3 regions of the Rhodococcus sp. F64268 genome follow, and region 2 is predicted to be linked to each of the others. Evidence: riboswitches for the same ligand, from Rfam matches in the RefSeq annotation. Region 2 holds a riboswitch; each other region holds the start of a gene.
The links. A riboswitch is a leader RNA that binds a small molecule or an ion and turns the genes downstream of it on or off. The one in region 2 is predicted to bind thiamine pyrophosphate.

Region 1 (4,277 bases), on a different contig from region 2:
GACCAATTCGATCGCATCGGGCAGCAGGGTTCGTTCGTCGGCGATGACTTCGAGCTTGACCCAATCGGTTTCGAGCGCTTCCCTGCCCAGTTGCGCGGTGAGGACCGCCTCCTTCGCTCCGCGGCACCCCGCGGTGTTCGGCAGCGGCGCGATCCCGAGCCGAACCAGCAGGTCCAGCACGCCCGTTCCGGACGTCGCGTCGACCCGACGCATCGCCACGGTGGTCAGTTCGGTACCCGAGGCAACGAGCGCGTCCTCGAGCACGGCAAGGTTCGCGGCGCCTCCCGTGCCGGTGATCAACCGGGACGAGAACGATCTTCCGGCGATGGTCAGCGGGGGCAGGTCATGCCCCGGGTCCACCCGCGCGAGTGCGTGTTCAGCCACCCTGCACCGCCGTGAGGATCTCGACCTGCGCGCCCTTGCCGATTTTCTCGCTCCAGCGCCCCCGGGGGAACAACACCCCGTCGACGGCGACCGCGATGCCCTTCTCGGGCAGTCCCATCTCCGCCAGCAGGTCCGTCATGGCCGGTTCGTCTGCGAAGTATTTCTCCTCACCGTTGACGGTGATACCGACCGAAATCTGATTCGTCATCGCACGCTCTCCTTCGCGAATCGTTGGGGATCTGCATGTGCCACCTCGGCGAGCGGGTTGTCGGCGAGTTCGGCGAGCACCGCGTCGACCGTGACCGCGGTGAGCAGGATTCCGTTGCGGCCGTGCCCGGTGGCAGCAATCACCCGATCCGACAATCTGCCGATCAGCGGCAGATTGTCGGGGGTCATCGGGCGCAGCCCCGCGCTCGCCTCGTGCAGTTCGTACTCACCGATCGCGGGAAACAGCATTTCGGCGTCGGCGATCAGGTCTCGCACTCCCGCGACCGTGACCTCGGTGTCGCCCGCTTCGTACTGGGTCGCTCCCACGACGATCCCGTCGGCGCGCGGCACCAGATACGCGGGGCGTCCGTGCACACTGCCGCGCACGGTGTGCCGCGGCGGCGGGGTCGCTCCGGGTCGCACGCGCAGCCGCAGGATCTCACCTTTGACCGGCCGGACCGGAAGGTCCGGCCACAGTCGCGCCGATGCGCATCCCGCAGCGAGCACGACGCGATCCTCGGACAGTTCGTCGAGGTCGCCGACGGAAGCCTGAACGAACTGCACACCCGCTGCGACGGCAGCGCGATGCAGCGCTTCGACGAGCCTTCTGTTGTCGACGGACAGTTCGGTGGGGGCCAGCAGGCCGAGCCTGATCCGTGGCCCCAGCGACGGTTCGAGATCACGGATCTCGGCGCGTGTGAGGATGCGCATCTCGTGGCCCTGCTCCGCGACCCAGGTTGCGATCGTGCGCAGGTCGGCGGCGTCCGCGGCGTCCAGTGCGACCGTCAGCGATGCACCCGCAGTGAAGACGTCGATGCCGGTCTCGCGTTCGAGATCGTGCGCGAGTGCGGGCCAGCGCTGCAGCGAGGCCGCCCCTAGATCGAGGACGCGTTCTTCCCCGGGCCACCCCTCCGACAACGGTGCGAGCATTCCGCCCGCAACCCAGGATGCGCCGGTGCCCGGAGCACGATCGTGGACGGTGACCGTCCATCCCGCACGGGCTGCACGCCACGCGACGGCCAGACCGATCACGCCACCGCCGATGACCGCTACTGTCGACACGACATCCACCTCACTCCCTGCGCCGGCATGATCCGGTTCAGGTCATAACGGTCGGGGCCGGCAGGCCCCCTCTCAGCCCCGCGATCCCCGGGACTCCCGTGTTGTCACTTTCGAGGTAGAGGCTACCGTCTTGTCCGTGACGACCTATCCGACCACCTACCGCGGCAGCCATCCCGACCCCCGTGGGCGCCTCGCGACCGCGCGGTTGTACCTGTGCACCGATGCCCGTCGCGACACCCGCGATCTCGCCCGGTTCATCGAGGAAGCCCTGGTCGGCGGCGTCGATATCGTGCAGTTGCGTGACAAGGACTCCGCCGGTGAGAAGAAGTTCGGCCGCCTGGAGGCCGGTGAGGAACTCGCCGCACTCGAGGTGATCGCCGATGCGTGTGCACGCCACGGTGCGCTGTTCGCGGTCAACGACCGCGCCGACATCGCGCTCGCCGCCGGCGCCGACATCCTGCACCTCGGGCAGGGCGACCTACCGGTGAAGCAGGCACGGAGGATCCTCGGCGACGACATCGTCATCGGCCGGTCCACGGCCAGCCGCGCCCAGGCCGTGCTCGCCGACGGCGAGGACGGAGTGGACTATTTCGCGTCCGGGCCGGTGTGGGACACCCCGACCAAGCCGGGGCGCACGGCGGCCGGACTCGACGTCCTCCGGGAGGTACACGCTTCGCATCCGCAGCGTCCGTGGTTCGCGATCGGCGGTGTGGATCTCGAACGTCTCCCCCAGGTGCTCGACGCGGGCGCCCAGCGCATCGCGGTGGTGCGCGCGATCACGAAGGCCGACGACCCGCGCGCTGCCGCCGCAGCGCTGAAGGCTGCGCTGCCCGTCTGACGCCCTACAACCAGCCCAGTACTGCCGACGGAGACAGTGCCATGGTGCCGTGCGGCAGACGCTCACGTAGTCCTCGATCGGCGGTCACCACTACTGTCACGGCCGGATCGAGCGCGGTCGCCGTAGCGGGAACAGCGGAAGTATCGGGTGTGTCTGCCGCGGCAAGCCGCGCGAGTTCGTCGTCGCCACTGCCGTCCGCGGTATGCACGCGGGTACGGTCGTCGACGACGATCGCGCTACGCGCACGACCTTCGAGGACCGCCTCGACCCGTGACACCCACCCGAACGTTCCGTCCGGAAGTTCGACGGTGCGTGGGAGCGCCGCCGCGATGTCGGCGAGCAGGGCGCCTGTCGCGCCGGGACGGTCTCGCCACCATCCGGACGGCCCAGTGGCTCCGAGAACGTTCGCGGTGTCGAGCAGCATCCGCACCGGACGGGTGCGCAGAGCAGACCACGCTTCGGCGAAGCCCGCATGCAAAGGCATCGATTCGACCTCGTCCTCGCCCACCCACCGCAATTCGGTGCTCTCCCCGTTCATGGTGGTGTCGAGCGGTGCGGGCGCATCGGCCACCACCGTCGTGTAGGACCACGAGCCGAGCTTTCCCGAGGTGACCCGTTCGGCTCGTACCGCGACCGACGTACTGTCGATTCCCGCTTCCTCGTGAGCCTCGCGAACTGCGGCGTCGACTGTGGATTCGTGACTGTCGCGGGCGCCACCCGGTAACGCCCAGGTACCGCCCTGGTGGCTCCACACCGCGCGGAGCTGGAGCAACACCGCAGGGTTCCCGTCACTTCGCGGTGCGCGGAGCAGCAAACCCGCAGCACCGTGCACGCCCCATCGGCGTCCTCCGTCCGGCCCTACCGCCCAGCCGTCCCCATCACCGCGCATCGAATCCACCCTCCTCGCCCTCGGCCGTCACGAGGGCACGACATCCCCATTCGGGGGCCGGGTACCGGCACTTTCGAACTCCGGTCGACCTCCGACGATGTGGACGCCTGCCAATACGTCCTATCGAACTTATATGCTCGCCACAATCGGGTTGCTCGAGGAAGGGATTGTGCCGTGAACGTGCGCATGCCCCCTCCCATCGATTCCGTCGGCGGCTCGGGAGGCTCGGCCGAGGATCATGACGGGCCGCGTGACCGCAGCGACGGAGCACGTGAGTGGTTCCGGTCGACACCGGCCAAACTGATTTCGCTCGGGTTGGTACTCGCAGTTCTGCTGGTGATCTCCGGGGTGGCATCCGCGCAGGTCGCCAGTAGCCGGAAGGCCACCCATGACCGCCTTCTGGCAACAACCGAGCCGCTCGCGAACGCCGCCCAGAACCTGTACAGCGCGCTGTCCATCGCCGATGCGGCCGCCGTCACCGGATTCATCTCGGGTGGGATCGAGCCTGCCCCGGTGCGCGACCGCTATGTCGAGGCTGTTGCGGAGGCGTCCGGGCAGCTCGTGGTCGCCGCGGCCGGGCTCGCAGAGCAGGACGAACTCGGCGCAGTGAACGTTGCCGCGATCGCGCGCATGCTCCCTATGTACACGGGGCTGATCGAAACCGCCCGCGCCAACAATCGCACCGGCAACCCGGTCGGCGCCGCGTACCTGGCCGAGGCGTCGAACATGATGCAGACGTCGATGCTGCCGGTGGCCGAGGAGTTGCATACGCAAGGCGTGATCGCGGTGAACTCGACCCAGCGCGCCGCGGTGGCCCCTCCATGGACTGCGATCGGGCTGCTTCTGGTCACCGTGGCGGCGTTGTGTGCAGCACATGTCCTCGTGAGCCGAAAGACC
Region 2 (4,277 bases):
AGGGTGGCGGTGATCATCAGGAGCAAGGCCGCCGGAATGAGCCTCGACCAGATCCATGTCCTGCTGGCAGGGCAGACGGACGAGCGGCGCGAGGTGCTCACCGCGCACCTCGACGACCTGGAGCGGCGGATGGCGGAGATGGCCCGCTCCCGGGAGATGACACTGCATGCACTCGAATGCCGCGCTCACGACATCGCGACATGCCCCAATTTCGCGGCAGGCGTCGCCGATCTCCTCGAGAACCCCACCGACACGCGTCCTGATTTCGGCTCGGGCCACACCATCACGGAAGACGCATCGCGATGAGTCGTTCTCGGACCCGGAACAATTCTCCGTGAGCTACCCGGCAACCACACTGTGCCGCTGAGGTAGAGCCGGTACCTCCAGCCCCAGTGAGTCACGCAAGGTACTACCCGGGTACTCGGCGCGGAACAGGCCGCGACGCTGCAACTCCGGCACCACGAGGTCGACGAAGTCGTCGAGAGAATCCGGGTAGGCAGGGCACATCAGGTTGAAGCCGTCGCAGGCGCCGGTGACGAACCATTCCTCGATACGGTCGGCGATCGATTCCGGCGTTCCGATCATGGTGGCGTGACCGCCGCCCGCAGCGAGAAACCCGAGCAGCTCCCGCAGCGTGGGACGTTGCGTCTCGATGATTCGCTGCACCGTCGAGTATCGCCCCTGCGGGCCGGTGAACTCCGATATGGGAGGCAGGTCCGAAACCGGAGCGTCGAGAGCATGACCGGTGTAGTCCTGTCCCGTGAAGGACCCGAGCTGGGCGAGCGCGCCCTCGACATCGAGAAGGGAGTCCAATGCGGCCTTCTTCGCGTGGGCTTCGTCGTCGGTGCGGCCGACGTAGGTGACGAGACCGGGCAGTATCGCGATCGACGCGGCATCACGTCCCGCGGCGGCGGTGCGGGCCCGCAGGTCGGTAGCGAACTCGAGCGCTGCCGGAAGATCCCAGGCGACCGAGTACACCGCCTCGGCGTGGCGTGCTGCAAGATCGCGTCCGGTGTCCGAGGACCCGGCCTGGAACAACACGGGGCGTCCCTGCGGGCAGCGTGGCACCGTGAGCGGGCCGTCCACGCGGAAGTGTCTGCCGTGGTGTTCGATCGGGTGGATCGCGTCGGCATCGAGGAAACGCCCGGCAGCGCGGTCCGCGATCACCGCGTGTTCGTCCCACGAATCCCACAGCGCGACAATCGCGTCGATGAACTCCTCCGCCCTTCCGTATCGTTCGGCGTGGGCCGGTAGCGACTCGAGTCCGTGGTTGCGGGCTTCGGCGTCGAACATCGAGGTCACGATGTTGGCACCTGCGCGTCCACCGCTGATGTGATCGAGCGAGGCGAGCATGCGGGCCGCGTGGAACGGCGTGTAGAAGCTTGCGGACACCGTGGTGACCAGGCCGATCTTCTCCGTGGCCCGCGCCATCGCAGACAGCGCCGTGAGCGGTTCGAGAAACCACGTCGTGCCCGCCGTGTACGCGGTGTTCACGCTGTGCCCGTCGGCGAAGAACACCGCATCGAAGCAACCGCGTTCGGCGATGCGCGCGAGTTCTTCGAAGTAGGCGATGTCGCCGATGCGCTCCGCGGCGGAGTCCGGGTGCCGCCACGCCGAAGAATGATGCCCGACACCGTACAGAAATGCGCCCAGATGCAGAGTGCGCCCCGTCATCAGTCCATCACCAGCCCGCCGTCGACGACGAGGTTCTGCCCGGTGACCGCGCGCGACCAGTCGGACGCGAAGAACAGCACGGCGGCGGCGAAGTCCTCCGGCGTCGTCACCGCACGCAGCGGGGTGGACCCGGCGATCAGATCGAAGACCTCAGGGGGTGTCGCGGACGATGCATCGGTGGTGCGCAGGAGTCCGCCGGACACCATGTTCACCCGGATGCCTTCGGGGCCCAGATCCGCGGCGAAGGTGCGGGTCGTCGACAGCAGGGCTGCTTTCGCCGCGGTGTAGTCGTGGTACGGCACGACCGGGTTCTGGAACAGGTTGGTCCCGATGTTGACGATGCTGCCGCCGCCCGCTTCGCGCATGCCGGGCAGGGCGGCCTGGATCGTGTTCACCGCGCCACCGACGATGCCTTCGAGTTGTGCCGCGAACGCGCCGTAGCCGATCTCGTCGGCCTTGTCGCGGGCGTCACCGTTGAAGGAGAAGTCGGGAAGGGCATTGTTGACCACGGTGGTCACCGGACGTCCGAAGTGTTCGCGCGCCCGGTCGAACGCGGCCTGTACCTGCGTGCGGTCGGTGACATCGGCCTGCACGGCAAGTGCTCGTTCGGGGCCGATGCTCTCGGCGAGAGCCCGTGCTGCGTTGCCACTGCGCCGGTAGTTCACCACGACCGATGCGCCTTCGTCCGCGAAGGCCTGCGCGATGCTGCTGCCGAGCCCGCGGCCTGCGCCGGTGATCAGGACGATCCGATTCTGCAGTGACGTTGTGACGAGAGCCATTGTGGCGCCTTCCCTTCGGAACGAGGGACACGCAGACGGCATCGGTCCACTGGCCTGTTGCCGACTCGGCATCCCTTCGCTCGCATGATCGAGATCAGGTTCTACGGGTGTGGTCTCAGCCGTTTCCGGCACCCCGTGTCGAGTTCCGAACGCCAGGTTAGCAGTGTGCACGGGCAACGACGGAGCGCGTCACGTTCCGGCACGGGCGAACAGCAACGCCAGCCACGCCCAGCCCACTGCGATCACGATCCGCTGCACAAGTCCGGCGGAGCGGGCGTCGCTTTCCCACGCCTGACCGAATGCGACGAAGCCGATGCTCAGCGCGACGGCGGTCAGGCCCGACAACCATGTCCACACCGTGCCGGGGACCGTGAACGCCGCGATGACCGCCGCTGCTGGAAGTGCGGCGAACACGACCGCACCCGCGTGGTCGTGAATCTTGTGGCGTCGCGTGTACTCCGTCGGTGTCCGGTCCGGTGTGCCCGGCGGATATCCACGCATCGCATCCATCGGAAAGAGTCCCGACACTACGAGCGCGACACCGAACACTCCGATCGTCACACCGAGCAACACGCTGCCGAATACATCGGCGACGCCGACGGATCCGAGGGCCACTACCGCACCGCACACGATGAAGTTGGTGCTCTGGATCCAGCCCCGGCGGCCCAGTGCGAGCGCACTGACGGGCTGGCGTACCGGGTGATAGCCAGGACGAGTCCACCCGTCGACGAGGAAGACCACGACGAACACCGTGAGCGCGACCGAACCGATGATCGTCACGCGGTTACTCCCACCGGAAGAGCGCCGCCGCGACGACAACACCGGTCACGATCACCACGCCGAGCGCGACGAAATGGGCCGGATCGGCCGGACTTCCGGCCCACGCCGCGGACATGGCCTGCGTCGAGGCGCCGAACGGTAGCCACTGTCCCACCGCGGCAACGGGATCCGGGAGTGAATCGGTGCTGCCGAACAAACCGCCGGTTGCGCCGAGTGCGAAGAACGCGACGAGACCGATCGCCACCGCGGAGTTCGGGGTCGGGGAGATCGCCGCGACGATCATTCCCACCGCGTACATCGCCGCCATCGAAAGCGCGAAGACACCCAAAGCAGTGCCCGGGTGCACAGGCAGACGGGCGTCGAAGAAGACGATCGCGACGACCAGCGCCGCACCGAGCCCGACCAGGGTCTGCAGCACGCTCACCACGACCTGCGCCACCAGGACCATCGCAGGCGACGCCGGCGTCACCGACAGCCGGCGCAGAATCCCCGTGCGACGGTAGTACGCGAGGAAGCTCGGCATGTTGATGACGCCGATCGTGGCGATGATGATCGTGAACACCAGCGGCAGGACGTACACATCGAGCGCCGACCGTCCGTTGATCACAATCTCGCCGCTCGCCGACGACGCACTCATGACGAGGATCAACAGCGGGAGGCCGATCGGCACGACGAGACCCGCAGTGTCGCGAGCCACCATCCTCCCTTCGCACGCGATCAGCGTCAGCCACGCTGCGAGACCGGGCCGCCGGATCTCGGTGCCGGTGTTCATACGGTGTCCTCCAGTTCTTTTCCGGTGAGCGCGACGAATGCCTCGTCGAGGTTGTTCGCCGAAGCTGCCGCAACGAGGCCGGGCGGAGTGTCCAGGGCGACGAGCCTGCCTGCGTCGAGCAGGGCCACTCGGTCGCAGAGACGTTCGACCTCTTCCATTGCGTGGCTGACCAGGAGGACTGCAACGTTGTCGTGGCGCAATCGCTCGACCGTTTCCCACATCTGTCGCCGGGCCCGCGGGTCGAGGCCGGTGGTGAGTTCATCGAGGATGAC
Region 3 (4,277 bases), on a different contig from region 2:
GACATTCACCCCATCCCGAGCAACGCAACAGATCGCCGCGTCGCGGATGCGAGCGCGTGTGGTGAGGTCGGAAACGCCCTCGGTTGAACGCATGTTCCAAGGGTTGCACACGCGTTCAACGACGTCAAGACTGCGCCACCGGCCCGGTTCAGGAGAAACCCATCACCTGCGCGCCCCACACCTCACGCATTGCGCCCTCCGGGTCTGCGACCACTGTGTCTCGTGCATCGATGAGTAGGGTGGCCCGCTCACGCGGCTCGTACTGCGGCCAGTGCTTCGACGCGTCCAGTGCGGCAGGAACCGCGTGCTTCGCGAACGCCAACCATCGTCGCTGGATCCGGCCCGACACCTCGATCGCACTCTTGCGCCCACCGAGCCAGAAACTCGGATCTCGACCGAGCGTGCCGAAATTACCGAATACGTAGGGTAATTCGGTTGCGTGCCCGGCACCGATCCGCGCTGCCTTGAGCATCGGCGTTGCGTGGTCGAAGCGGTACACCCACGTGGGGGAATGCTCGGAGTGCGCTTCCGCCACCCACAACACCGGCATCCGGAACCCGGCGTCGCGGGACAAGGCCATCGCCCCGCTCGGCTTCGGCAGATCGGGATACGCTGCGGCGATCTCGGCGAGCCGCGCGGGCTCGAGATCGGGGCGGTCCTTCGCAAGCGCCTCCAGCATGGCGCGCACGGACGAATCGTCGACCGGCATCAACGGCGACTTCATGAACCGGAAGATCGACGGCTCGTCCTTGTTCGAACCGATGATGAGCGGCACCCGGTGCGACAGGCCTTTCTGGAATGCCGCGACCGGGTACTTGGGCACGAGGTCGCGATCGACCACCGGCGTCATGGCCAAGGTGCCCGGAACTTTCGTGGGGATCTCCCCGACCACGGTTTCGGCCGCCTCGACGAGCTGCTCGAAGGGCATCTGCCGGAGACGCCCCACCCGAGCCGGAGACACCTCGAGGATCCCGAGGAACCGCTCGGCGACCACCGCCGCACGCTCACGGCCGTATACCGACGTCGCCGGCGGCGACTGCGCGATCGCCCGATGGAACAACCCCTCCGCACGAGGCACCGTCATCAACGTCGTGACCGAGCCCCCACCGGACGATTCGCCGAACAGGGTGACGTTATCCGGGTCGCCTCCGAAGTCCGCAATGCAGTCGCGCACCCACTCGAGCGCCGAAATTTGATCTCGCAAACCCAGATTCGACTCATATGTGTCGTCGGCGGACGAGAAGGACGACAGATCGAGGAATCCGAGGGCACCCAGGCGATAGTTGAGGGTGACCACCACGACGTTCCCCGCTTCACAGAGCGCACGCCCGTCGTAGATCTTCTGACCCGAGTAGCCGATGACATACGCACCACCGTGGATCCACACCATCACCGGACGCTTCTCGCCGTCCGGTTCGGGCGCCCAGATGTTGAGGGAGAGGCAGTCCTCCCCGATCGACATCTCGGACGAGATTCCGATCGGGCTGTTCGGGCTCTGTGGAGCGATCGGACCGTACTGCTCGCAGTCGAGCACGCCCGACCACGGCCGGGGACTCTCCGGCGAGCGGAATCTTATGTCGCCGCCGGTCGGGGCCGCAAACGGGATCCCCTTCCACGAGTACACCGCGCCGTCGCGGTACCCGCGGGCGTCGCCGTACTTGCATCCGACAATGAGCGTCTCGGCGTCCACATGACCTCCCGGTGAGCTTCTCGCATCCCAACGTACCCATCGGCAGCGGCGCCCACGGCCCGCCCGAGGTGCTATCGTCGCCTCCGACCGACACGGGGTGCTTCGCGACAGCGGGGCTGAGATCACACCCGTCGAACCTGATCAGGTAATGCTGACGAAGGGATGATTCGGGATGACTGTGCCTGCGCACGCTTCACCGACCGACCGTTTCACCGATGTCCTGTGGGACCGCACGAAGGTTCTGCGCGACTCCATCGACGACCTCGAGTTCCTGCGCCGCCTCGGCGACGGCACATTGCCGCTCGAGTCGTTCCGCTTCTACATCGAGCAGGATGCGCTCTACCTGGCCGGATACGCCAAAGCGCTCGCATTGCTCTCCGCCAAGGCGCCGGATCCTGTCACCGGCGCATTCTGGGCCACGAGTTCCGCGACGGCTGCCACCGAAGAATCGGCGCTGCATCGGCAACTCCTGACCGGGGGTGTACTGCCCGCGAACGACGATCCTGTCGCGCATTCCCCCGCGTGCCTCGGCTACGTGTCGTATCTGACGGCGACCGTCGCGACCGAGCCGTATCCGGTGGGTGCCGCCGCGGTGTTGCCGTGCTTCTGGATCTACGCCGAAGTGTGCCGCGACCTTGCGTCCAGCGCAGCTGTTGTGCTTGCTGCCGACCCGGCCCACCCCTACGCGCGATGGGTCGCAACCTATGACGACCAGGGATTCCAGGATTCGGTCGCCACCGCACGCACCCTCGTCGACGCTGCAGGGGCCGCGGCCACCGAGCCCGAACGCGACGCGATGATCGACGCGTTCACGCTTGCGACCCGCTACGAGTTGCTGTTCTGGGACACCGCCCTGAACACGCAGCCGTGGCCCGCATCGTGACGCTGCGGCACCGGATCGTCTCGCTCGCCGCCGCCATCTTCACGCTGTGCGCAGTCAGCGCGTGCGCCGGTGGCGGTTCCGACGACACGATCCGGTTCGCACTCGACTGGACTCCCAACACCAACCACACCGGTCTGTACGTGGCGCTGCAGGAAGGATTGTTCGACGACGCCGGGCTCGACGTCGAGATCCTTCCTTACAACGACGCGTCACCCGACACTCTCGTCGACGCGGGCAATGCGGAGTTCGGGATCTCGACCCATGGAATGGCTACGTTCGCACGCGCCGCGGGAGCACATACCGTTGCGGTCCTCGCCCCGCTACAACATTGGGCGACAGCGATAGCCGTCAAGTCCGACCGCGACGATCTCACGCGACCGGCCGATCTCGACGGCCGGATCTACGCGGGGTTCGCCGACCCGGGCGTCTCGGAAACGCTGGCGCAGGTCATCCGTAACGACGGAGGACAAGGCGAGTTCGAAGAGATCGTTCTCGGAACGTCGGCGTACGAGGCCGTCTACTCGGGTACCGCGGACTTCACCGTCTCGTATCTGGCGTGGGAGGGACTCGAAGCGGAGCATCGTGGATTGCCGATGCGCTATTTCGACTACACCGACTACGGCTTCCCCGATCAGTACGCGATCGTCGTGAACGGCAACGAGGACTGGCTCGCCGAGAACCCTGATCGTGGTCGCGCGTTCGTGCAAGCACTGCAGCGTGGCTACGAGATCGCTGCCGACGATCCCGATCGGGGCGCGCGTGCGCTGCTCGACGCCAACCCGGGTACGTTCTCGAACGAAGAACTCGTCTTCGAGAGTCAGCGGATGCTCTCCGCCGACTTCATGCGTGACGACCAGGGACGCGTCGGGACCCTCGACGCGAGCAGATGGGCCGGGTACGCCCGGTTCCTGTACGAGCAGGGGCTACTCACCGGTACCGACGGCGCGCGGCTGACCACCGAGCCCGACTGGTCGACCTACCTCACCGATGACTACCAAACGCCCTGAGCCCGCGGGGGCCCGGATCCGGGTCACGACTACCCGGAACTCCCCGCTCCGACGCCGCATCGATCGTGTACTTCCTGCGACGGTCGTCGCGGTGGCACTCGTCGCGACATGGCAGCTGTACGTGATGGTCAGCGGAATCCGCCCGCAAGTGCTGCCGTCCCCCACGCGCGTGTTGCAGCAGGGGTGGGCACATCGCATCGCCATAGCCGAGCACGCCGCTGCGACACTGCAGGTCACACTCGTCGGTTTCGTGGTGTCGCTGACCGTGGCGTGGCTACTGGCAGTCGCGGTCGATTTCTCGCCGTTCCTACGGCGAGCATTCGTGCCGCTGTTCGTCGCCTCGCAGACACTGCCGATCATCGCAATTGCCCCGCTCATGATCATCTGGTTCGGATTCGGTCTCCTGCCGAAGATTCTGGTGATCGCGCTGGCCACCTTCTTTCCGATGGCGATCGGCCTGATCGAGGGATTTGCCGCGACCGATCGCGAGGCCGGGGCACTTCTGCGCAGTATGGGAGCCACTCGCTGGCAAGAGTTCCGGTACGTGCGTCTTCCCTCGGCGCTGCCTCGGTTCTTCACCTCGCTGCGCATCGGCATCACCTACGCCGTGGTGGGCGCGGTGTTCGCGGAGTACGTCGGCGCCACATCGGGGCTCGGCATCTACATGGCCATCCAGAAGAATTCGTTCCGCACCGAT

Region 1: linked by a shared signal. The riboswitch ahead of thiO (glycine oxidase ThiO) and the one ahead of MWU77_RS02325 (3-oxoacyl-ACP reductase) in region 2 are both predicted to bind thiamine pyrophosphate.
Region 3: linked by a shared signal. The riboswitch ahead of MWU77_RS17845 (TenA family protein) and the one ahead of MWU77_RS02325 (3-oxoacyl-ACP reductase) in region 2 are both predicted to bind thiamine pyrophosphate.

What each region holds. Positions count from the first base shown of each region.
Region 1 covers NZ_JALKAI010000002.1:267,083-271,359, forward strand. Annotated here, with positions in the region: gene MWU77_RS05755 (thiazole synthase) at 1-384, opposite strand, end outside; gene thiS (sulfur carrier protein ThiS) at 377-592, opposite strand; gene thiO (glycine oxidase ThiO) at 589-1,653, opposite strand; TPP riboswitch at 1,649-1,763, opposite strand; gene thiE (thiamine phosphate synthase) at 1,790-2,491, shown strand; gene MWU77_RS05775 (NUDIX hydrolase) at 2,496-3,380, opposite strand; gene MWU77_RS05780 (hypothetical protein) at 3,555-4,277, shown strand, end outside.
Region 2 covers NZ_JALKAI010000001.1:486,094-490,370, forward strand. Annotated here, with positions in the region: gene MWU77_RS02315 (MerR family transcriptional regulator) at 1-306, shown strand, start outside; gene MWU77_RS02320 (LLM class flavin-dependent oxidoreductase) at 340-1,674, opposite strand; gene MWU77_RS02325 (3-oxoacyl-ACP reductase) at 1,674-2,453, opposite strand; TPP riboswitch at 2,508-2,599, opposite strand; gene MWU77_RS02330 (DUF998 domain-containing protein) at 2,643-3,233, opposite strand; gene MWU77_RS02335 (ABC transporter permease) at 3,238-4,005, opposite strand; gene MWU77_RS02340 (ABC transporter ATP-binding protein) at 4,002-4,277, opposite strand, start outside.
Region 3 covers NZ_JALKAI010000007.1:120,249-124,525, reverse strand. Annotated here, with positions in the region: gene MWU77_RS17855 (TetR/AcrR family transcriptional regulator) at 1-93, opposite strand, end outside; gene MWU77_RS17850 (carboxylesterase/lipase family protein) at 149-1,690, opposite strand; TPP riboswitch at 1,774-1,870, shown strand; gene MWU77_RS17845 (TenA family protein) at 1,863-2,573, shown strand; gene MWU77_RS17840 (ABC transporter substrate-binding protein) at 2,558-3,580, shown strand; gene MWU77_RS17835 (ABC transporter permease) at 3,561-4,277, shown strand, end outside.